Regions from separate parts of the Streptomyces sp. NPDC046727 genome, predicted to be linked through region 2. Evidence: riboswitches for the same ligand, from Rfam matches in the RefSeq annotation. Region 2 holds a riboswitch; the other holds the start of a gene.
What was found. Region 2 has a riboswitch for guanidine ahead of ABZ937_RS18555 (MBL fold metallo-hydrolase). Riboswitches for the same ligand answer to the same signal wherever they lie in the genome.

Region 1: another riboswitch for guanidine. It lies ahead of ABZ937_RS09610 (SMR family transporter); the one in region 2 lies ahead of ABZ937_RS18555 (MBL fold metallo-hydrolase).

What each region holds. Positions count from the first base shown of each region.
Region 1 is NZ_JBEYYR010000006.1:146,097-157,633, forward strand. Features, by position in the region: gene ABZ937_RS09605 (transglycosylase domain-containing protein) at 614-3,436, shown strand; gene ABZ937_RS09610 (SMR family transporter) at 3,449-3,769, opposite strand; guanidine-III (ykkC-III) riboswitch at 3,818-3,890, opposite strand; gene ABZ937_RS09615 (co-chaperone GroES) at 3,945-4,304, opposite strand; gene ABZ937_RS09620 (DUF3618 domain-containing protein) at 4,327-4,656, opposite strand; gene bcp (thioredoxin-dependent thiol peroxidase) at 4,750-5,217, shown strand; gene ABZ937_RS09630 (HNH endonuclease) at 5,351-6,013, shown strand; gene ABZ937_RS09635 (HNH endonuclease) at 6,010-6,669, shown strand; tRNA gene ABZ937_RS09640 (tRNA-Leu) at 6,685-6,759, shown strand; gene rdgB (RdgB/HAM1 family non-canonical purine NTP pyrophosphatase) at 6,804-7,406, opposite strand; gene ABZ937_RS09650 (SGNH/GDSL hydrolase family protein) at 7,433-8,764, opposite strand; gene ABZ937_RS09655 (DUF445 domain-containing protein) at 8,961-10,274, shown strand; gene ABZ937_RS09660 (MFS transporter) at 10,393-11,537, shown strand, end outside.
Region 2 is NZ_JBEYYR010000013.1:100,417-111,953, reverse strand. Features, by position in the region: gene mtnK (S-methyl-5-thioribose kinase) at 1-421, shown strand, start outside; gene ABZ937_RS18560 (hypothetical protein) at 1,040-1,816, shown strand; guanidine-III (ykkC-III) riboswitch at 2,726-2,793, shown strand; gene ABZ937_RS18555 (MBL fold metallo-hydrolase) at 2,869-3,687, shown strand; partial or broken gene ABZ937_RS18550 (IS110 family transposase) at 3,891-4,676, opposite strand; gene ABZ937_RS18545 (L,D-transpeptidase) at 5,210-6,148, shown strand; gene ABZ937_RS18540 (FAD-dependent monooxygenase) at 6,251-7,516, opposite strand; gene ABZ937_RS18535 (alpha/beta hydrolase) at 7,535-8,365, opposite strand; gene ABZ937_RS18530 (helix-turn-helix domain-containing protein) at 8,470-9,459, shown strand; gene ABZ937_RS18525 (IS30 family transposase) at 9,529-10,422, opposite strand; gene ABZ937_RS18520 (hypothetical protein) at 10,792-10,974, shown strand; gene ABZ937_RS18515 (hypothetical protein) at 11,247-11,537, shown strand, end outside.

The sequences.
Region 1 (11,537 bases), on a different contig from region 2:
TTCCGGCGACACCAGGGGCTCGGCTTCCGGCGCCGCCAAGGGGTCGGCTTCCGGCGGCGCTGCGGCGTCCGGTGGTGGCTCGGTGCCCGGCGGCGCTCCGGTGTCCGGCCGTGGCCCGGTTTCCGGTCGTGGTCCGGCGTCGGGGGGTGGCTCGGGGTCGGGGGGTGCTTCGGCGTCCGGCCGTGGTCCGGCGTCGGGTGGTGGCCGGGGGGCCGGGGGTGCTTCGGCGTCCGGCGGTGCCTCGGTGCCGGGCAGTGGCCCGGGGGCCGGCGGTGCCTCGGCCTCCGGCGATGCTTCGGCGTCCGGTCGTGGCCCGGTGTCGGGGGGTGGCTCGGGGTCGGGGGGTGCTTCGGCGTCCGGCAGTGGCCCGGTGTCCGGCGGTGCCTCGGCCTCCGGTAAGAACTCCGGCATGTCCGGTGGTGCCTCCGCCCCCGGTGGTGCCTCGGCCTCGGGCAAGAACCCCGGTGTGTCCGGTGGTGCCTCGGCCTCGGGCAAGAACCCCGGCACTGCCGGCGGTGGCACGCCCCCCGGCAAGGCCCCCGGTGCCAAGAAGCCCGCCTCCCCCCAGGGGACCGGTGGTGCTGGGCAGGGGCAGTCGGCCGAGAGTACTCAGGTGCTTCGGCGTATCGGGCCGCCCAGGGGACCCGAGGGGGCCTCGGCGCAGTCCGGCAAGGGCGGGCGCCAGGACCAGCCCGGTGACGGGCCCGCCCCCGAGACCACCCAGGTGCTCCGGCGGGTCGGCGCGCCCCGCTCGGGCGAGCCGAAGCCCGCCGCAGGCGCTCCCCGGCCCTCCGTGCCCCGCCCCGGCGGCCAGAACCGCGCCACCGCCGCCAACGCGGCCGGCGCGGGCGGCGCCGCCGCTCCGACCTCCCCGGCCGCCGCACGCGCCGCCCGTGCCGCACGCGCGGCGGGCGCCGCCGGCGCAGCCGCCGGAGCCGGTGCCCAGGCCGCCAAGGCCGGCGCCGCATCCGCATCCGCATCCGCAGCCGCGGCCGGTGCCACACCGCCGCCGGACTCCTCCGACGCCCGGACCACCGCCCTCTCCGCCACCGACGGCGAAACCGCCGGAGGCAACGGCAACGGCAAGGGCAAGACCAAGACCAAGAAGGGCAAGCGGCCCAAGCGGACCGGCTGGCGGCGGATCATTCCGACCTGGCGCATGGTGCTCGGTACCTTCTTCGTCGGCGTGCTGCTGCTCATCGGGCTCTTCTTCCTCGGGTACTCCCTGGTGAAGATCCCGCCCGCCAACGCGTTCGCGACCAAGCAGAGCAACGTCTACCTCTACGCCGACGGCTCCCAGCTCGCCCGCGACGGCAAGGTCAACCGCGAGAACGTCAGCCTCGCCCAGGTCTCCAAGGACGCCCAGCACGCCGTACTGGCCGCGGAGGACCGCGACTTCTACTCCGAGTCCGCCGTCGACCCCAAGGCCATGCTCCGCGCCGGCTGGAACACCGCGACCGGCAAGGGCAAGCAGTCCGGCTCGACGATCACCCAGCAGTACGTGAAGAACTACTACCTGGCCCAGGAACAGACGGTCACCCGCAAGGCCAAGGAATTCTTCATCGCGATCAAGCTCGACCAGAACAAGTCCAAGGACGAGATCCTGGAGGGCTACCTCAACACCAGCTACTTCGGCCGCAACGCCTACGGCATCCAGGCCGCCGCCCAGGCCTACTACGGCCGTGACGCCGCCGACCTCGACCCCGCCCGCGCCGCCTACCTCGCCGCGCTCGTCAACGCGCCGAGCGAGTACGACGTCGTAGCCCACCCGGAGAACAAGAGGGCGGCCGTCGCCCGCTGGAACTACGTCCTGGACGGCATGGTCACGAAGGGCTGGCTCAGCGAGTCCAAGCGCACCGGCATGAAGTTCCCGATGCCGAAGGAGCAGACGATCTCCACCGGCCTCTCCGGCCAGCGCGGCTACCTCGTCGAGGCGGTCAAGCAGTACCTGATCACCAACAACATCATCGACGCCGACCACCTCGCGCTCGGCGGCTACCGCATCACCACCACCATCCAGAAGAACCGGCAGGACGCCTTCGTCAAGGCCGTGGACGACCAGCTGATGTCCAAGCTGGACAAGAAGAACCGCAAGGCCGACAGCTACGTCCGGGCCGGCGGCGCCTCCGTCGACCCCAAGACCGGCAAGGTCGTCGCCATGTACGGCGGCATCGACTACGTGAAGCAGTACACCAACGGCGCCACCCGCGGTGACTTCCAGGTCGGCTCGACGTTCAAGCCGTTCGTGTTCACCTCCGCCGTCCAGAACGGGTCCACCACCCAGGACGGCCGCACCATCACCCCGAACACGGTCTACGACGGCACCAACCAGCGCCCCGTCCAGGGCTGGAGCGGCGGCGCCTACGCCCCCGAGAACGAGGACCAGAGGTCGTACGGCCCGACCACCGTCCGCAAGGCCACCGACCTGTCGGTGAACTCGGTCTACGCGCAGATGGCCGTCGACGTCGGCCCCGCCAAGGTCAAGCAGACCGCGGTCGACCTGGGCGTCCCCTCCGACACCCCGGACCTGCAGCCGTACCCGTCCATCGCCCTCGGCACCGCCACCGCCAGCGTCCTGGAGATGGCGGAGTCCTACGCCACCCTCGCCAACCACGGCAAGCACGGCACGTACACCCTGGTCGAGAAGATCACCAAGGACGGCAGGGACGAGATCAAGCTGCCCGAGCAGCCGGTCAAGCAGGCCGTCAGCCGGGAGGCCGCCGACACCACCACGTCGGTCCTGCAGAGCGTCGTCGAGAGCGGCACCGCCACCGCCGCGCAGGCCGCAGGCCGCCCGGCGGCCGGCAAGACCGGTACCGCCGAGAGCGACACCGCCGCCTGGTTCGCGGGCTACACCCCCGACCTGGCCACGGTGGTCTCCGTCATGGGCCAGGACCCGGTGACGGCCAAGCACATGCCGCTGTACGGCGCCCTCGGCCAGGCCCGCATGAACGGCGGCGGCCCGCCCACCCAGATCTGGGCGCAGTACACGCGTGACGCGCTGAAGGGCAAGTCGGCCGCCGACTTCGACCTCCAGCTCGAAGAGGGTGCCGACCAGGTCCAGGAGCCCCCGGCCACCAGCACCGCCGAGCCCGGCACCGACACCGGCGGCGACGACGGCGGCGCGACCGCCACCCCGACCGCCGGCGGCGCGAGCAGCACCCCGGCCGACGGCGGCACCACCAGCACCCCGACCAACGGCGGCCCGACCACCGACGGAGGCACCACCACCACGGGCGGCGACACGACCGGCGGTGACACGACCACGGGCGGCGACACGACCGGCGGTGACACGACCACCGGCGGCGACACCACGGGCGGCGACGCGACCGGCGGTGACGCGACCACCGGCGGCGGAACCCCGGGCGGCGGCACGACGGGTGCCGGCGGCGCCACCGGCACCGACGGAGGCGCCGGAGGCGGCCCCGGCACCTGACGTGCCCGCGGCTCAGTGACCGCTGGTCGCCTTCAGCCCCACCACGGCGACCAGCAGCAGACACACGAAGAAGATCCGGGCGGCGGTGGCCGGCTCACCCAGCACCACCATGCCGAGCACCGCCGCACCGGCCGCACCGATCCCCACCCACACGCCGTAGGCCGTACCGATGGGCAGGGACTTCGCCGCGTACGACAGCAGCACCATGCTGGCGACGATCCCGGCCCCCGTGAGCACACTGGGCACCACCCGCGTGAACCCGTCGGTGTACTTCATCCCGATCGACCAGCCGACTTCCAGCAGACCGGCGACGACGAGCAGAACCCACGCCATGACAGGCACCTCCGAGACGTAGCGGACCTGGTCCGCGGTTCTTCCTGGGGTGCGTCGTCTTTGCCTTCGACCCGGTACGGCGCGTCTCGTCGGGTTCCTTCCGAACATAGCAAAAGCACGACAAAGAGGGCCGGTGACGATGGTCACCGGCCCTCGCGCGCGTAGCTTCGGAACGTCAGAGATACAGACCCGTGGAGTCCTCCGACCCCTCGAACCGGTCCGCGGCGACGGCATGCAGATCACGCTCGCGCATGAGCACGTACGCCACGCCCCGCACCTCGACCTCCGCCCGGTCCTCCGGATCGAACAGAACCCGGTCACCGGGCTCCACCGTCCGTACGTTCTGCCCGACCGCGACGACCTCGGCCCAGGCCAGCCGCCGGCCGACCGCCGCGGTGGCCGGAATCAGGATGCCGCCCCCCGACCGCCGCTCGCCCTCACCGGTCTCCTGCCGCACGAGAACCCGGTCGTGCAGCATCCGGATGGGCAGCTTGTCGTGGTGGGGAGTGCTGTGCACATTTCTGTTGGCGCTCACGCCTCGAACCTACCTGTCCCGGTCAGTCCCTGCGCCGCCGGGCCCCCAGGGCGAGCAGCCCCACGACCCCGACGACGACCAGCGCGACCGGCACGACCCGCTCCAGCCGGGGCGTGCCCTCGGCATCCACGAACTGCGCCCGGACATCGCTCACGACCCGATTGACCTGCACATACGCCCGCCCGACCGTGTGATCGACATTGGCGATGACCTTGGCCTTCGCATCCCCGACGATGGTCTTCGGATGCACCCGCACCCCGATCTCGTCGAGCGTCTCGGCCAGCACTTCGCGGCGGCGCTTGATGTCCGCCTCGATCTGCGCCGGGGTTCTGGTGTCCGACGTGTCCGCCACCGTACGGCCTCCGAAGTCTCCTGATGCTGTCCCGAACAGTCTGTCAGCTCTTGCTCCCGGCGCACCGCAAGGCCCCCCGGTTACGCTGGCCCGATGAGCGAGCGACTCCAGCCGGGGGATGTGGCCCCCGCCTTCACCCTCCCGGACGCCGACGGCACCGAGGTGTCCCTTTCCGCCCACAAGGGCCGCAAGGTCATCGTCTATTTCTACCCCGCCGCCCTGACTCCCGGCTGCACCAAGCAGGCCTGCGATTTCACGGACAACCTGGAACTCCTGGCCGGCGCCGGCTACGACGTCATCGGCATCTCCCCCGACACCCCGGAGAAGCTGGCGAAGTTCCGCGACAAGGAATCCCTGAGGGTCACCCTCCTCGCCGACCCGGACAAGAAGATCACCGAAGCCTACGGCGCCTACGGCGAGAAGAAGAACTACGGCAAGACGTACATGGGCGTCATCCGCTCCACGATCGTCGTGGACGAGGACGGCAAGGTCGAACGGGCCCTGTACAACGTCCGCGCGACGGGCCACGTGGCCAAGATCATCAAGGACCTGGGCATCTGATCCCCACGTCCGCCACCGGCGGCTCGCACCGTGACCGGTGCGAGCCGCTTTCTCGTTTCCGTGCGTGACCGTCCGATAAACGGTTCGTTACTCCGTACGGGTGGCGAACGCACGCCCGGAACGGAGGGGCTCGATGGGGGCCGGCGCATACACCAAGGAGCGGCTGGAGACGGCGGCTCGCGGGGCGCGGAACTTGTCGGAGGCGTTGGAGAGGCTGGGGGTGGATCCGAGGAGTCCGAGGCGGGACTACATCAGGCAACGGATGAAGAAGCTCGGCGTCGATACGTCGCACTTCGAGCGGGAGGGGGTGAAGTGGACGCGCGAGATTCTTGAGCCGGTCGTCGCCGTATCCACCAGCATCAACGAGGTCGTGCGTCGACTCGGGCTCGAGTCCGTGGGTGGCCACCAGGCCAACATCGCCCGGCGGATCAAGGCGTACGGGATCGACACCTCGCACTTCATGCCTGTGGTCCGAACCGAGCGGATGCGATACAACCAGCGCCGCCGAACCCCTGCGGAGATCCTCGTCGAGGACACGTCGGCGCATGCTCCGCGCGTCCCGAGTCAGCGACTCAAGAGGGCGATGATCGAGTTGGGCATGGAGGAGCGCTGCGCCCTGTGCGGTATTGAGCCGGTCTGGCTCGGCGAGCGGCTCCCCCTGGAGGTCGACCATGTTGACGGCAACTGGCGGAACAACCGCGTCGAAAACCTGCGGTTCCTCTGCCCCAACTGCCACTCGACCACCGACACTTACCGAGGGCGTGGCAAGGGCCGTGCCCGGGCAGGTGTCGTATGAGCAGCGGAGTGCAGTACACGCGCGAGCGGTTGGCCCAGGCGGCCGCGCAGTGCTCGAACCTTGACGAGGTCATCGCCTTCTTCGGCACCCGGCCATACGGCTACCTGCGGGGATACCTCGTGAAGCGATTCGCCCACTTCGGCATCGACATCTCGCACTTCTCACTCACTGGCAGGCAAGCGCGACCCGCGCCGGACGAGCTGCGGGCGGTGGTCGACGAGTCGGCGTCCATCGCCGAGGTGCTTCGCCGTATCGGTCGTACGAACAACGGCAGCCAACGCGCGATGCTTCGCAAGTGGATCGCCGAAGACGGCCTCGACACCGCCCACTTTCTCGGCCAGGCCCATCAGCGAGGGAAGCCGGGTACGAATGCCAAGCGGCCGGAAGCTGTCCTGGTGCGGCACGATGGCGGACACCGGATCGCGACCGAACGCCTCCGGCGCGCGCTCCGTGAAGTGGGCGTTCCTGAACAGTGCGCCAGGTGCGGAGTCGCTGCGGAGTGGCTCGGGAAGCCCATGACGCTGGAAATTGACCACGTCAACGGGGACTGGCACGACAACAGGCGGGAGAATCTGCGTTTCCTCTGCCCCAACTGCCACGCGATCACCAGCACCTGGTGCCGAGGAGGGCGACGAGCGGTCCGTAGCGCCCAGTAGAGTAGGCGAGGCTGAGGGCCCGTACCCCAGCTGGCTAGAGGGCGCCGGTTTAGGTCCGGTGTGTCGTGGGTTCGAGTCCCACCGGGCCCACACATACAGAGGGGCCGTCCATCCGGGCGGCCCCTCTGCGACTCTCAGCCCAGCAGCTCCCGCACCACCGGCACCAGTGCCCGGAACGCCTTCCCCCGGTGGCTGATCGCGTTCTTCTCCTCCGCGCTCAGCTCGGCGCACGTGCGCGTCTCGCCCTCCGGCTGGAGGATCGGGTCGTAGCCGAAGCCGTTCGTGCCGGCGGGGGCGTGCCGCAGGGCGCCCAGCAGCCGGCCCTCGACCACCCTCTCCCGCCCGTCCGGCAGGGCGAGGGCCGCCGCGCAGGCGAAGTGGGCGCCGCGGTGTTCGTCCGCGATGTCCGAGAGCTGGGCCAGCAGCAGGTCCAGGTTGGCTTTGTCGTCGCCGTGGCGGCCGGCCCAGCGGGCGGAGAAGATGCCGGGGGCGCCGCCCAGGACGTCGACGCAGAGGCCGGAGTCGTCGGCGACGGCGGGAAGGCCGGTGGCCCGGGCGAGGGCGTGGGCCTTGAGGAGGGCGTTCTCGGCGAAGGTGACGCCGGTTTCCTTGACGTCGGGGATGTCGGGGTAGGCGTCGGCGCCGATCAGTTCGTGCGGGAGTCCTGCTTCGGCGAGGATCGCCCTCAGTTCGGTGATCTTTCCGGTGTTGCGGGTGGCGAGGATCAGGCGGGTCATGTCCGTCAGTATTCCTCGCCGCGCGGCTACAGCTCCGTCTGGCCCGCGCCGGTCAGTGTGCGCAGGTCGAAGGTCTGGGCCATGGTGCGGTAGCCCAGGTCGCTGGGGTGCAGGTGGTCGCCGGAGTCGTATTCGGGGCGCAGTCGGCGTGGGTCGTAGGGGTCGCGGAGGGCCTTGTCGAAGTCGACGACGGCGTCGTAGATCCCGCCGGCCCGGATGTCCGCGTTGACCTGCTGGCGTACGGCTTCCCGCTGTGGGGTGTAGCCGCGGTGGCCGTTGAAGGGCATCAGGGTGGCGCCGATGACCTTGAGGCCGCGGGCGTGTGCCTGGCGGACGAGGGTGCGCAGGCCGGTGGTGATGCGGTGGGGGTCGGCGAGCCGGCGGTTGCGCAGGATGTCGTTCACGCCGAGGTCGATGACGACGACCTTGGTGCCGGTGCGGGCGAGTGCGTCGCGGCCGAAGCGGCCGAGGCCGCTCTGGTTCTCGGCGGGTCGGCCGAGTCCGTCGGCGAGGACCTGGTTGCCGCTGATGCCTTCGTTGACGACGCTGTAGCGGGGCAGTTGCTGGCCGCTTTCGAGGGCGCTGCGCAGGCGGCCGGAGAGGATGTCGGGCCAGCGGTGGTTGGCGCCGACGGTGGACGTGATGCCGTCGGTGATGGAGTCGCCGAAGACGACGACGGTGCCGGCGGCTTCGTTGCTGAGGACGTCAAGGGCTGTCAGGTAGCGCCAGTACGGGGTCTGTTCGGTGTACGGGCCGCCGGTGGTGTCCTCGGTGCGGTCGCCGGTGGCGACGTACGACGTCTGCCGGGCGTGGGGGTGGTAGGTGACCGGGCCGGAGGGGGTGGGGGAGTAGGTGGTGACGAGGACGTCGGTGTCGTGCGGGATGGTCAGGCGTACGGCGTCGCTGACCGTCTGTCCGCCGGCGGGTATGACCACGCTGGTGCTGCCGTTGAAGGTGAGGCGGCGCATCGTTTCCGCGTCGGCGGCGGCGGTGCCGTCGCCGGTGGAGAGGGCGACGGTGGCGTGGGTGAGGGTGAGGGGTGACTGGCCGTAGAGGTTGGACAGCGTGACGCGGGCGCTGGTGCCGCCGGCGGTGGTATGGACCACGTTGCGGACCGAGTGGCCGGCGAGGCCCTGTGTCTCGGTGCCGGGTTCGCCGCCGACGGGGGCGGTGGCCCAGGCGCCGACCCAGGTGCCGGTGGAGGCGGGGGCGGCGGAGCCGCGGTGCGGGCGGGTGTCGGCGAGGGTGCCGCGGGGGGTTCCGTCGTCGGCGGCCACGGTGATGTATATGGCGGCGGACAGCAGGATGACCAGGGCGACCAGCGCACCGAGCACCCCGTAACCATGACGCTTGGTCACGCTTGTGTTGTTCTCCTCGGGAGATGGGAGCCCGAGGCTCCGATCTTGCTGCGTCCATGATGCGTCATGGGCCGGGGAGATCTGACAGGACCCTGCCACTGCTCCCGTTCAGACAGACGCCGGGAACTCCTGTTCCGTTCCGGGAGTCGGTCAGGAAGGGACAATTGTGTGCGGGATCACCGAACGGGTGGAGCTGATGGAACCTACCGAGACGGGAACACCGGCACGGGTGGCGTCGTACCGGACGATGACGGCGTTCACCCCGGCCGACGAGGAGCGTCGGCGCGGGGTGCGGCGGATGAAGCTCACGGCGACGGGCCTGCTGCTGTTCGTGGCGGTGGTCTACGTCGTGGCGAAGGCGGTCGGGAACGCGGGGGCCGGGGAGTGGGCGGACTATGTGGCGGCGGCGGCCGAGGCGGGCATGGTGGGCGCGCTCGCCGACTGGTTCGCGGTCACGGCTCTCTTCCGGCATCCGCTGGGCCTGCCGATCCCGCACACCGCGATCATCCCGACGAAGAAGGATCAGCTGGGCGTCTCGCTGGGCGAGTTCGTCGGGGAGAACTTCCTCTCCGCGGACGTCGTACGGCAGCGGTTGCGCGCGGTCGGTATCGGCAGCCGGCTCGGGGCCTGGCTGGCCGAGCCGGAGCACGCGGACCGGGTGACGGCGGAGCTGGCCACCGCCCTGCGCGGGGCGCTGACCGTGCTGCGTGACTCGGATGTGCAGGCGGTCGTCGGTGAGGCGATCACGCGGCGGGCGAACGTCCAGGAGATCGCGCCGGGCCTCGGGAAGACGCTGGAGAAGATCGTCGCCGACGGGGGGCACCGGCGGGTGGTGGACCTGGTGGTGGCCCGCGCGCACGACTGGCTGGTGCTGCACCGGGACGATGTGATGGTGGCCGTGGAGGGTGGTGCGCCCGGCTGGACCCCGCGGTTCGTGGACCGGAAGGTCGGCGAGCGGGTGTACAAGGAGCTGTTGCGGTTCGTCACCGAGATGCGGGACATGCCGGCGCATCCGGCGCGCGGTGCGCTGGACCGCTTCCTGACCGACTTCGCGTCCGATCTGCAGTCCGACACGGACACGCGGGCGCGGGTGGAGCGGCTCAAGGGTGAGGTGCTGGGCCGCGGTGAGGTGCAGGATCTGATCGCGTCCGCGTGGACGGCCGTACGGTCGATGATCGTGGCGGCGGCCGAGGACGAGCGCAGTGAGCTGCGGTTGCGGGTGCGGGCGGCGTTGCTGTCGCTGGGCTCGCGGATGGCGACCGAGCCGAAGGTGCAGGAGAAGGTCGACAGCTGGGTGGAGGGTGCGGCGGTGCATGTCGTGACGACGTACCGCGCGGAGATCACTTCGCTGATCACGGACACCGTGGCGGGCTGGGACGCCGAGCACACCACCCGGAAGATCGAGGCGCACATCGGCCGCGATCTGCAGTTCATCCGGATCAATGGCACGGTGGTGGGGTCCCTGGCGGGGCTGCTGATCCATACGGTGTCGCGGGGGCTCGGGGTCTGACCGGCGAGCAGGGCCCGACCGGCTGGTTTCGGTCGTTTGCGGCGGGCCGGGGCCGGGCCGGACTGCTCCGGTCAGGTCAGGGCACCCGGTGACCCGTTCCTCGCTGAGGAGGGAGCCCATGCGCGCAGTCGAGGCCTCGACCGGCCGGACCGTCGTCACCGCCGTCCCTGCCCGGCTCGACCGCCTTCCGTGGTCCCGCTGGCACTGGACGATCGTCATCGGTCTGGGCACCGTGTGGATCCTGGACGGCCTGGAGGTCACGGTCGTCGGCAATATCGCCGGCCGGCTGTCGGAGCCCGGCAGTGGTCTGTCGATCACTTCCGGGCAGGTCACGGGTGTGGCCGCGGCGCTGTATGTGGCGGGTGCGTGCTCGGGTGCCCTGTTCTGGGGCCGGCTGACCGACCGCTTCGGCCGCAAGAAACTTTTCATGATCACGCTGGCGGTGTATCTGGCGGCGACGGCCCTGACGGCGGTGTCCTGGGAGGCCTGGTGGTTCTTCCTCTTCCGCTTCCTGACCGGTTTCGGTATCGGCGGTGAGTACGCGGCGATCAACTCCGCGATCGACGAGCTGATCCCGGCGGACTACCGGGGCCGGGTCGATCTCGTCATCAACGGCAGTTTCTGGCTGGGCGCGGTCGGCGGCTCCCTGCTGTCGATCGTCGCGCTCGACACCGGCCTGCTGGCCAGGAACGTCGGCTGGCGTCTCACCTTCGCCCTCGGCGCCTTCCTGGCCCTGGTCATCCTGCTGGTACGGCGGCATGTCCCGGAGAGTCCGCGCTGGCTGCTGATCCACGGCCGGGACCGGGAGGCGGAGGAGATCGTCTCCGGCATCGAACGCCGGGTGGAGGCGGAGAAGGGCGTACGGCTGCCCGAGGCGCGCGGCGAGCTGGAGATACGGCAGCGAAGGAGCGTGACGTTCACGGAGATCGCCCGTACGGTCTTCGGGCGGTACCGCAGGCGGGCGGTGCTGGGCTTCTCCCTCTTCATCGGCCAGGCGTTCCTGTACAACGCGATCACCTTCGGCTTCGGCGCGATCCTGACCAGGTTCTACGACGTGCCCGCGGACCGTACCGGCTACTACTTCGCGGTGATCGCGGTCGGCAACTTCTGTGGCCCGCTGCTGCTCGGGAAGCTGTTCGACACGGTGGGCCGGCGCGTGATGATCGCGTCCACGTATCTGCTCTCGGGCCTGCTGCTCTTCGGTACGGCGTGGCTGTTCGGCCGGGGTGTGCTGGGCGCGGGCACGCTGACGGCCTGTTGGTG
Region 2 (11,537 bases):
CGCCTACTTCGCCGCCGGCGCGCGCGGACCGGACCGGGCCGCCCAGCAGGACTGGCTGCTGTCCGCCGTCGAAGAGGTCTGGGACGGCTTCCGAACGCACTTCACCGAACTGTGGCGCAACCACGCCGACGGCGACGGCTACCCGCCCGCCCTCTTCACGGGGGTCGCCACCAAGGCGTTGGAGGCCGAACGGCAGCGCTACCTCGATGAGTTGTTCACCGACACTCTCGGATTCTGCGGCGCCGAGATCATCCGCCGGGTCGTCGGCTTCGCCCGCCCCGCTGACTTCACCACCATCACCGACTCCGCCCACCGCGCCGCAGCCGAGCGGCGAGCACTCGCGCTGGCCCGAACCCTGACGACCGCGCCAACCGCTTACCGCTCCGCAGCCGAACTCACCGCGGCCGCGCGAGACAGCTGACACATCGCCGGCAGAGTCACGGCACGAGCGAGCGCGGGGCACATCCAGGGCACGCGAGCCTGGGAAACGGCGTTGATCCGTGAGAACTACCGAGAGGAGTTTTACCAGGTCAACGCTCATTTCACCGACAATCCCGGGTAAGCGCCCTCGCGCTTCCCATCGTTGCACGAGTGGCAGGGACGACCCAGAGGGGTCCGGCAGCAAGCCCGGCCGCCCCGTCATGCGTGCGCGATGCGCGAGCGGACGTTACGACATGAGGTGTCACGAGCGGGGGTGTCGCAGGTTCGAATCCTGGCGGGGCGCAACGCACCACCGCTCTGACCGGGGGTTCATCCCCTAGGGAGGGGGCCCTACTCGGCCTCGGACGCCTCGTCCGGGGCCGTTTGTGCAGTCCGTGAAGCACACCGATGCTCTCGCCTCGCCGACGGTGACCCCGCCCCGCCTCTGGTTCAGCTCGTCGAACAGGGAGACATCACACGACCCAGGGGGCGAGTGCCGCAGTAGGACTCACCGGATGTTGTATCGCCCTCAGGCCCACAGCGCTGGGCGCTGTGCGACGGCGTCGCGGACGTGTCCCCGCAGTCCTGGGCTACCGGGAGTCCGGAACTGCTTCCGGACATGGAGACCCGATCCATGCACGACCTGCACCACGAACTGCTCACCAGCCAGCGGGAGATGACCACGCGCCTCGCCACCACCAGGCCCGAGCCGGCCACCATCCAACCGGGCAATCCGTGGCACCAGGCCACCGCCGCCACCGAACGCATCCTCCAGCACCTCACCCACGGCGACGAGCACACCGCCCAAGGACAGTTGGTCGCGCTCGGCACACCACTGGACCTACTGCCCGTCACCGCACCGACGGCGCTCAAGGCCGAACTCGAACAAGCCGCGACCGTCTTCGAGCGCGCCACCCGATCCAGCATCGCCGCCGACCTCGACAGCACCCGCGTGCTCCGCCGCAGCATCCAGACGATCTGGCGCGACAGGCCCCGGGACAGGGACGGGGCTGGGTTCGCCACGCTCCTGGACGCCGCACTCACCTCACTGGCCCTCGCGATGCACGGGCACCGCACCCGCCAGCACGCCCAGCAGCAGGCAGCAGCCGGGCAAGCCCTCGTCCACCTACAGATCGCGTACGCGCAGGTCTCCGGACCAGTCCTGACGGGCCTTGCGCAACGCTCTCCCAGCCCCCAGACCAAGCGCCGCTTCGCCCACCACCTCCAGGAAGCAGTACCCGAGCACGGAGAGCGCATCCTGGCCGACCCCGCCGGGACGCACTGGCCTCCGTGCTTGCCGAGGCGGAGACCGCAGGACACAACGCGGCCACCGTCCTCGACCAGGCGCTCGGACAGCGCACCGTGTACGATGCCCGCAGCCCCGCCCGTGCACTGACCTGGCACATCCGCCGCCTCGGTGAGCGCCACGCGCCCAGTCCCCGAGCCGCGGCAGCCAGGGCCCGCAGCGCCCTGCCACTCCGGTCCTCCCCGCGGCAGCAACGCCGTCGCCGCAGGCGTCGCAGCGCAGCGGAGATACAGGATGGCCTTGGCCTCGGCCAGGTTGGCGGCGAATCCGTACGGCTCCCACAGGTGCCCGTTCCAGCGTTCGATGGCGCCCAGTCTTTCAGCGGCTCGTCGTCCATCCTGGCGTTCCTCGCATCGCTGGGAGCTGTCTCAGGAGGCCAGCGGCCATGGTGGGCCGTTCGGGTTCCCGAGCCGGACGACCTGCTCGTCGCGGGCGACAGTCACGCCGAACGCAGCGGTGTTCGGTGAGCCGTATTCCTCCCGTCGACCGCCATGGGGAAGAAACAGGCGTCCGGCGCCGCGAGCTGTGCCATGAAGGTCGGCCCGGAGCTGGTGAGGACCTCCGGCCCGCGTAGGGCGGCGAGCCAGTCCTCGCGTACGGCCGAGAGGCGCGAGGCGGGTGAGGGTGCGCAGGGGAAGCACGAACGGGACTGGGCCGGTGAGGTCGGCCATACGCTCCGTGGGACCGGTTGCCGCCGACACCGCGATCCACTGGATCAGCATGGTATTGCCCGAGCCCGCGACGCTGTGCAACAGCCCCCGGTCGTGGCCGGACAGCGCCTGATCGGCGGGGGCGGAGACGGGGGAGGCCGGCGGCGGTCCGAAGTCCGGTTCGTCCCCGTGGCCGAGCACATCCACGCTGAGGTAGGCGGCGTCCAGTGGCCAGCGATCCGGCGAGTCGCCGTGTGAGCCGGCCGGGGGCGGTGCGGGTGTGGCCATGGCCCGGCGGCCCGGACGGCACATGTGATGTCGAGGTGTCGGACGAGGTGGTAGCGTCCCGGCGGAGGCTCGATCGTGCCTGCCCCGGACGAGATGTGCGCCGTACCCGGCCCGCCAAGACGACGCACGCGCGGAGACATCGTGGACAGTGGAACACGTCGTATCGACTTCGCCGGCGTCCCTCCCGTGCCACGTCCTCTGGACGTGCGGTGGATTCACGGCTCGCCGTCGGCCAAGCACAACACGGATCCGGACATCCAGGTCCACGCCTACGACGACCACACGTTCATCCTGCGGCAGAACATGGCGGTCCATTACGAGGCGCCGTTCCTGTTCCTGCTGTGCGGCAACGAGCGGGCGGTGCTGATCGACACCGGAGCCACCCCGTCCCCTGAGTTCTTCCCCCTGCGTCAGGTGGTCGACGGGCTCCTCGCCGACTGGCAGGACCGGCATCCCGGGGACGAGGACTACCACCTCCTCGTGCTGCACACCCACGGGCACGGCGACCACATCGCGGGCGACGGCCAGTTCGCGGACCGCCCCGGCACCACCGTGGTGCACGCCGATCGCGCCACGGCATGGCGCTACTTCGGGTTCGACAAGGATCCGGACGCCGTCGCCCACGTCGACCTCGGCGGCCGGGTCTTGGAGTGCCTGGCCACCCCGGGCCACCACGAGGCGGCCGTCACGTATTACGACCCGGCCACCGGCCTCCTGCTCACGGGGGACACCGTCTACCCCGGCCGCCTCTACATCCAGGACGTTCCGGCCTTCACCCGCAGCATCGAGCGACTGATCGAGTTCGCCGAGCGCCGGCCCGTAACCCATGTGCTCGGCTGCCACATCGAGATGACCACCGAGCCGGGTGTGGACTACCCGGTCCGCACCACGTACCAGCCCGACGAGCCCCCGCTCCAGCTGACTGCGGCGCACTTCCGCCGGATTCGGGACGCGCTCGACCGACTCGCTGACGACGGCTCCTGGAGCGCCCACCGCGACTTCGTCCTCTGCCCCCACTCCTGAGTGGCCCGGGACGGACCGGACCGCTCAGGGTGCGGATCCTTGGCAGCATTGGCCCGCATGCAGCGAGCCCGGTGTCGGCGGCGCGGCCTCCGGCTGGGGAGTCTCCATGGGGGGCAAGCCGCGATGCCCCCTCCAGGCTCCAGCAACAGAACGTGCTGTCGATTGAACGGCGGTGCGACTGCATGCACGCCCCCTCCGGAAGGACGAAACGTCTCCCGGATCTGGACATCAATGCGCTTGGTTCGGTCGTCCAGGTCCAAAATCTGTACGGACAGAGCCACGATCTGAGCGGCAACGTCCTCGCCGGGCAGCGCTGTGTATTGCGCTTGGGCAAGCCTCCAGAGCGGTGACAGCGACCCTGTCCGCCCCGCGGACGCCACGGCTCGCAAGCCAAGCCGTCAGCCTGGTCCGGCCTCGGGCCGGATAGCGGCAGCCGTCTGATAGCCGGTCAGCAGGGTCGAGCGCGCCCTTGTGGCCCGAATAACTGAAGGTGCGCTCCAGCACTGGGAAGACTCCTGTGAGCACGTTCCGTAGCCGGTTGATCATCCGTACACGGTCAGCTACGAGGTCCGACCGATGCGCAGTCAGGAGCGTAAGGTCGGCCGCGAGCTGGGCCGGCACTTCGATAACCGCGAAATCACGGCGGTGACGGACTGACTCGGCGATGACGTAAGCATCGCGGTCCTCGGTCTTGGCCTGGCCGCGGTAGGCACCAGCCATACGGTTGACCGTACGGCGAGGCACGTAGACGGCCTTCTGGCCGTGGGCGGCGAGGAGGGCCAGCAGCACAGTGGAGGCAGAACCAGAGATGTCCACCGCCCAGCGGACCTCACCGGCCAGGTCCAGAATCTCGCCGAGCGCGGTCAGGATCGCTGTCTCATCGTTTCGACCTCTTTCGACCACAGGGTCGCTCCGGTGTCGTCAACCACTGTCGCCCAGTGATGGCCCTTCCCCGCGTCAATCCCGCACTCGCCCTCCTCGTTGCGCAGTTCTGCCGGGCCCGAGGAACACCCCTCTGTCTGCTCCGTAAATAGCGACCGCAACAAGGCGCGCACATCTCAATCAGCAGCCAGGGCGCCCCGGAGAACCGGACGGCCACTCCTCAGGAGCCACTACGGGCAGGCCCTACTCAGCCACATCCGGCCCTCCCGGGCCACCCAACAACTTACGGAGTGGGCGGCGGTGGGGAAGCTGGTGCCGTCGCCGACGGAGGACCAGCTCGCCGTGTCGGGACTTCTCACCTCAAGGAACCCTGCCCCCTTCGGCGCCCGGCGCCTGATGGGATCTCTTGGTCAAAGGGCTAGGTGCGGACGGCAGCGTTCCAATCTGCGCCGCTGACCGTCCCTGATCCGGTGCTGAGCGCCGGCGCCTTGAGGTGGGCTTTACGCGGCACACGGAACTATTGCACCCTCACTCACTGTCTGACAGGGAGTCGGGCCCGTCAGGGCCGAAGTGCGTGAGAGAGGGGCAGGTCGTGGGACGGCGCAAGGGCGGCATAGGGATCACACTCGTCACGGCTGCGATGCTGGTGGGCACGAGTGCCTGTGGCGGGGGCGGCGGTGACAAGGCGACCGGGGACGACGCGAAGGGGGCGGACAAGCCGAGCACGAGCGCCTCTCCGTCCCCGACGAAGCCCGCGGGTCCGCCGATGCTGCTGGAGACGATCACCCCGCAGACGGGAACCACGGTCGGCGTGGCCATGCCGATCTCGGTGGTGTTCACGAATCCGGTGGCTCCGAAGGCACGGGCCACGGTGGAGAAGCACATGAAGGTGAGCGCCTCGCAGCCGGTGGAAGGCGCCTGGCACTGGTTCGGCGACAAGCGCGCCGACTGGCGGCCGAAGACGTACTGGCCCTCGGGTACGAAGGTGAAGATCGACGCCGACATGAAGGGCGTCAGCAACGGCAACGGACGCTACGGCGTGCGCGGCTACACGCACACCTTCACGGTCGGCGACGACGTGCGCGCGGACGTCTCGGTGAGCGGCCACACCATGAGGGTGACCCGGAACGGCAAGGTGGTGCGCACCCTGTCGATCAACGCGGGCAGCGCCCAGTATCCGACGTGGAACGGCACGATGGCCGTCATCGACAAGCAGGAGAAGGTCCACATGACCTCCTGCAGCGTCGGCATCAGCTGCGACAAGGGCAGCCCCAACTACTACGACCTCACGCTGCCCTGGGACGTCCACCTGACCCAGTCCGGCACGTACGTGCACTACTCGACCGGCGATCCCAATCCCGGCAGCGGCAGCGCCCGTGGCTCGCACGGCTGCGTCCACTTGTCCATGTCGGATGCCAAGTGGTTCTACGGCCAGGTCAAGCAGGGCGACCCCGTCACCGTCACCGGCTCGCCCCGTGCCAAGGCCTCGGCCGACAACGGCTACGCCGCCTTCAACCTGGGCTGGGACGAGTGGCTCGCGGGCAGCGCGTCCGGGCAGGGGACGACCGCGACACTGTGACCGCTCGACAGCCCGAGGACGGCCGCTCATCCACAGAGGTGTGTCAGGAGGAATCAATGACGTGACCACCCCGGGGCGGGACTTCGCCGCGGGGCCGGGGCCTCACTCCACTCCGCGGCCGCCTCCGGGGGCGCCCGCGAGGCCGGCCCGACCTCCTGATGCGGCAGGCGACGGCGGGTAGTCGTCGACGGTCACGGAGTTGTAGAGGCGTGCGCTCTTGGTGGTGAGGCGAACGAGGGCGCGGCTGGGGCCCGCGGGCAGTGCGGAGATCAGACGGGCGCCCTGGGCCAGGCCCCACATGCCGAGGCGGGATGTGGGGATCAGGGTCTTCGCCGCGCTCAGCGCGACCGCGCGGCTGCCGTGCACGTGCTGCGCCATCACGCGCTCGTAGGCGGGGAAGGCGCGCTCGTGGTCGCCGCCCGCCCGTGCCAGTTCTCCGGCGAGGACGTACGCGCCGACGACGGCCAGGGTGGTGCTGCCGCCGACGGCCGGACCGGGACAGTAGCCCGCGTCGCCGACGAGCGTCACCCTCCCCTGCGACCAGGTGGCCATGTGGAGCTGGGTGATGGAGTCGAAGTAGAACGCCGGGGTGCGGTCGAGTTCGTCCAGCCAGCGGTCCACATGGGCGTGCATGCCGGCGAACGCACCGCGCAGCAGCTCCTTCTGCCGGGGCACGTCGCGGTGGTGGTAGTCCAGCTCACGCTCGCTCCGGAACAGGAACAAGGCCCGCGCGTCGCCGAGGTGCCGCGCGCCGTACATGCCGGCAGTGCGGCCGACACCGACGTGGATGAGGAGCTCGCCGTCGAGATCGGAGACGTTCGGCAGGGTCAGCACCCCGGGGTAGGCCCCGATGAAGGCGTTGAAGCGGGACTCGTCATCGAAGACGAGGCGGCGCACGTTGGAGTGCAGCCCGTCCGCGCCGACGACGAGGTCGAAGCGGCGCGGCGCGGCGTTTTCGAACTGCACCTCCCCAGACGGCGAGATCGCGGTGATCGAGTCGCCGAAGACGTATTCGACGTCGTCGCGTGCGGCGTCGTAGTAGATCTCGCTCAGGTCGTCGCGCATGATCTCGACGTGCCGCTCGGAGGCGGCGCTGAAGATCTTGGAGAGGTCCGCCCGGGCGGGACGCCGTGAGCCCTCCCGGTAGACGGTCATCCGGTTCGTACCGGTGGCCCGCTCCTCGATACGCGTGAGCACGCCCATCTTCTCCGAGATGTTCATCGCGGGCCGGAACAGGTCGACCGCGTGGCCGCCGGTCTTGCGCAGAGCCGGCGCGCGCTCGACGACGGTGACGGAGAAGCCGTGCCTGGTGAGCCAGTAGGCCAGCACCGGACCGGCGACGCTGGCGCCGGAGACCAGAATCCGCATGGCACCGCTCCCTTTCATTCAGCCACCCCGTACGGCGTGGATCGCGGTGAAGGCCAGCAGTGAGGTAGCTGTCCGCGGCGGATCCTCCAGCAGGGGCGAGTGCCCGAGTCCGGGCAGCAACTCGACCTGCGCGCCCGGAACGGCGCGGTAATCGGAGGCGGATGAGGACCGCCATCTGCGGTCGTCCTCGCCGAAGATCACCAGCAGCGGCTTGCCCAGGACCGTCAGCCGATCCGGCAGCGCCCGCTGCTCCAGGTAGGAGCGGGTGGCCCGCATCGTCGTGGTGAGCGAGTGGTGGGTCATACCGCGCACGTCGTCCAGGAGTTCCTCTGGCATCTGGTAGTCCGTGCGGCTGAAACCCGTGCTCGCGAACCGCCGGAGCTGCTCGTCGGCCGGCGGCCACTGCGAGAGGCCGACTGCGGCGGACTCCGTTGCGATGAAGGCGTCCAGGCTGGGGCCGGTGTTGATGAGCGCGAGCGCGGTCACCAGGTCGGGTCGCTGTTCGGCGAGGGCGGTGGCGACGACGCCGCCGCTGGAATGACCGACGACCACGGTATGCCCGACGCCGCGCCGGTCCAGTACCGCTGCGGCCCGACGCGCCTGGTCCGGGATCGCGTAGCTGCGGTCGGCCGGTTTGGCCGACCGGCCGTGCCCGAGCAGGTCGACCCGGATGACTCGGTGAGATCCGGTCAGCAGCGGAACCATCGGGTTCCACGCGCGGGTCGAAGATGCGGACCCGTGGATGAGCAGGAGTACGGGGGCGTCGCGAGGGCCGTCCTGGCACACGAAGATGTCGCCGTCGTCCAGCGACAGGGTTGAACTCTCGCCGGCATCGGAGCCGGAATTCACGTACGGACGTCCGTCAGAGGTATTCACGAGCCCACTGTCTCCGCCGGCAGGGGCCGATGGATTGGACGAATGTTCCCCCCAGCACGCTCGCATAGCATGGGACGATGCAGACGTTCGCCCACGGAGCGGCCATGTGGGACGTCGAGTGCCCGCGACGGCCCAGCCGGGTGAGCGGTGTCACCATGGCCGGGTTCCGTGTCCGTGACCTGGAAGCGCTCCGGATCGTCCCCCACCCCGCCGTGACGTTGCTCCTGGAGTTCGGCGACGGTTCACCCGTCCTCGACCATGCCCCCGGGCAGCAGCAGCGAGGAAGCATCGTCGCCGGACCCGGGCTCGGGTCCGGAGGCGCGGTCCGGGCGCGGGGAGAGAACGTCGAGTGCGTGCAGGTGCGCCTCTCCCCGGTGATCGCACGCGCGATTCTGGGCGCTTCCCCCGCCGACCTCGACGGCGCCGTCGTATCGCTCGGCGACCTGTGGGGCCGGGAGGCGTCACGGATCCGCGAGCAACTCGGCGAGGTCCCGTCGTGGCAGGATCGCTTCGCGTTGACGGACGCGCTGCTGGCCCGCCGGCACGCGGCGGGGCCGCCGGTGGACCCGGAGGTGGCCTGGGCCTGGCACCGGATCGTCGGCAGCCGTGGTCTGACCAGGGTCGACGAGCTCGCGGCCGAGGTCGGATGGAGCCGTAAGCGCCTCTGGTCCCGGTTCCGAACGCAGCTCGGGCTGCCGCCCAAACGCGCCGTGAAACTGGTCCGCTTCGACCATGCCGCCCACCGCCTGGTCGCGGGTGAAGCCGCGGCCCACGTCGCGGCCGACACCGGCTACGCCGACCAGTCCCACCTGCACCGGGACGTCATGGCGTTCACCGGGGCAACCCCCACGACCGTGGCCGGCGAGCCGTTTCTCGCCGTTGACGACCTCGCATGGCCCAGCCGCGGAACAACCGCCATGGCATCACCCTTCCCAGCGCAGACACGGGCACCGAACACCGGCAAGGACGAAAGGATGAAACGGGAGGAATTCCATGAGCCGCAACACGCTGCAGCCGGGGTCTTGCGTCATTCACGCTGGTCAACACTCCCTCGACACGGCAGTTGAGGGAGCAACTCGTAGCGGTGACCTGTCGCCGAGGGGCAGACGCATGGAAGGTGCGACTGGTGCAACAGGCTAGTAATCACTGAGGCTCCTGGCGCGGCGCCGCTTGCGCCGGCATCCAATGTCGTCCACCTCGAGCGCGAACCGGCGATGTCCTCGGCGATGCGTGAGGGGCGGGCGAGGCGGCAGGACGCTCGGGTCCTTTAGAAGGTGGGTGGAGTCGAGTACGAGGGCGATCCGCGGAGGCGCCCGCTGGACGACGACGAGGTGCAGGCGCTGTCCGACGCGGTGGTGTTGGCTCGGTGTTCGGCCATCTCGCGGCCCCGGTCCCAGGTCAGCGTCCGCCGTTGCCGGGGCGGGATGCCAAGGAGCCGGCGGGTGAGGTGCGGGGCGACGCGCTCGGCCTTGATGCCGAGGTAGCGCGACGATGGCGGTGAAGAGGCTGGTCCGCTCGACCAGCATGGCTGTCGCCGAGGGCCGTGTGCCCATCAGCAGGTTGCCTTCCCAGTGGCCGGGCACCGTGCGGTCCTCGACTTCGGCGGGGCGGGCGATGATGGAAACCATGTCGCGGATGACGCCCCGCCCGGTGGGCCTGACGGCGACCTCCGGCCGGCGCATGGGCCGGCCGGTCCGCAGCTGCTGTGTGAGGGCGCGCTCGATGGCGTGACGGCGGCGCGGATCGAACAGGGTGAGGTAGATCGCCTCGTGCGAGATCCGCATGGGCGCGGCGCCGGGGAACTGGCGTCGGAGCCGGCCCGATACCTGCTCGGGCGACCAGCGCGGGGCGAGCTTCGCTTCCACCAACGCGCGCGGGGCGGGTTGCTGGCCGAGCTTCGCCTGCTTCGGGCGGTGGCCGCGTTCGTGGGCGGCGCAATAGGCTGCTGCTGCCCGATAGTGGGCGCGGCCGCCGTGGCGGGCGATCTCGCGCGAGACCGTGGAAGCGGACCGGCCGAGCCGCCCGGCCACCTGCAGTGCCGCCTTGCCGGCCGCGATGCCGCGGGATCGCCGGCTTCTGGTGGGTGATCTCGGCGCGCACGGCGAGCGGCACGGCGCGCGAGAGCTGGTCCCCGAAGGCGGCCAGCACGGTGGCGGACAAGAGTGGGGCGACCCGGCTCGGCTTCGGCCGGTTGCTGAAGTTCGTCGAGCTGGAGGGCCGCTTCCCGGCTGTGCTGGAAGAGGTCCCGGCGGCCGTCGCCCGCGCATGCGGCGCAGACCCCCCTGATCCCCAGGAAGGTCCCGGGAGGACACAGAAGCCCGCCGTGGCCAGGAGAAGAGCCCCCACACTCTGGCCTCTGCACTGCGGGACCTGCATCTGCGAGCCGGCCGCCCCTCACCATGAGCCGTCGCCAACACCAGCGGCGCACCCTGAGCCAGGACCACGTCACCGGACTGCTCGAAGGAACAGCCTTCTGCGACTGGGAAGACGTCGAACGCCTGGTCCAAGTCCTCGACGGAGAACCGACCTTCTTCCGCCCCTATGGGAAAAGGCTTCTGCCACCCCGCTGGCGCCTCACCTGACATTGGCGCGCAAGGAACCGCCGCGACCCCAGACACCTCCGAAGCCGACCACCCGGGTGGAAGACCTCCTGCTTCAGTGAGACGCTGGACGGATCGCCATCCTCGTCCCCTCCGCGCCACGCCCTCGCCACCCCGATCGGGGCCGTCACGCATTGGCCAGGCAGGCGGGCAGAACGCCGGTGTACCTAGAAGCGATCTGAGTACGAACACGGATGGGGACTGAGCTGACCTGACGGGAGGGTGAAGATCGCGGATGGGGCACTCCCCCCCGCATGGACCCTGTAGTCGACCTTTCTCTGAGGTATGTCATGCGCAAGTTAGGCACAGCAGCTGCGGCACTCCTGGTGGCCGGTGCCGGCCTGGTGGCCACGGCCGGGACGGCGGGCGCCGCGACCGGTCCCGTGAACAAGGCCCTCTCGGCCGAAGCCTGTTCGACCGCCTGGGGCAGCGGTGTCAAGTCGGCCACGGACTCGGACGTCAAGCCGCTGAGGAACATCACGACCAGCCAGAGCACCTGCTACGACCGCATGGTCTTCGACGTCAAAGGCGTGAGTGGCAAGATC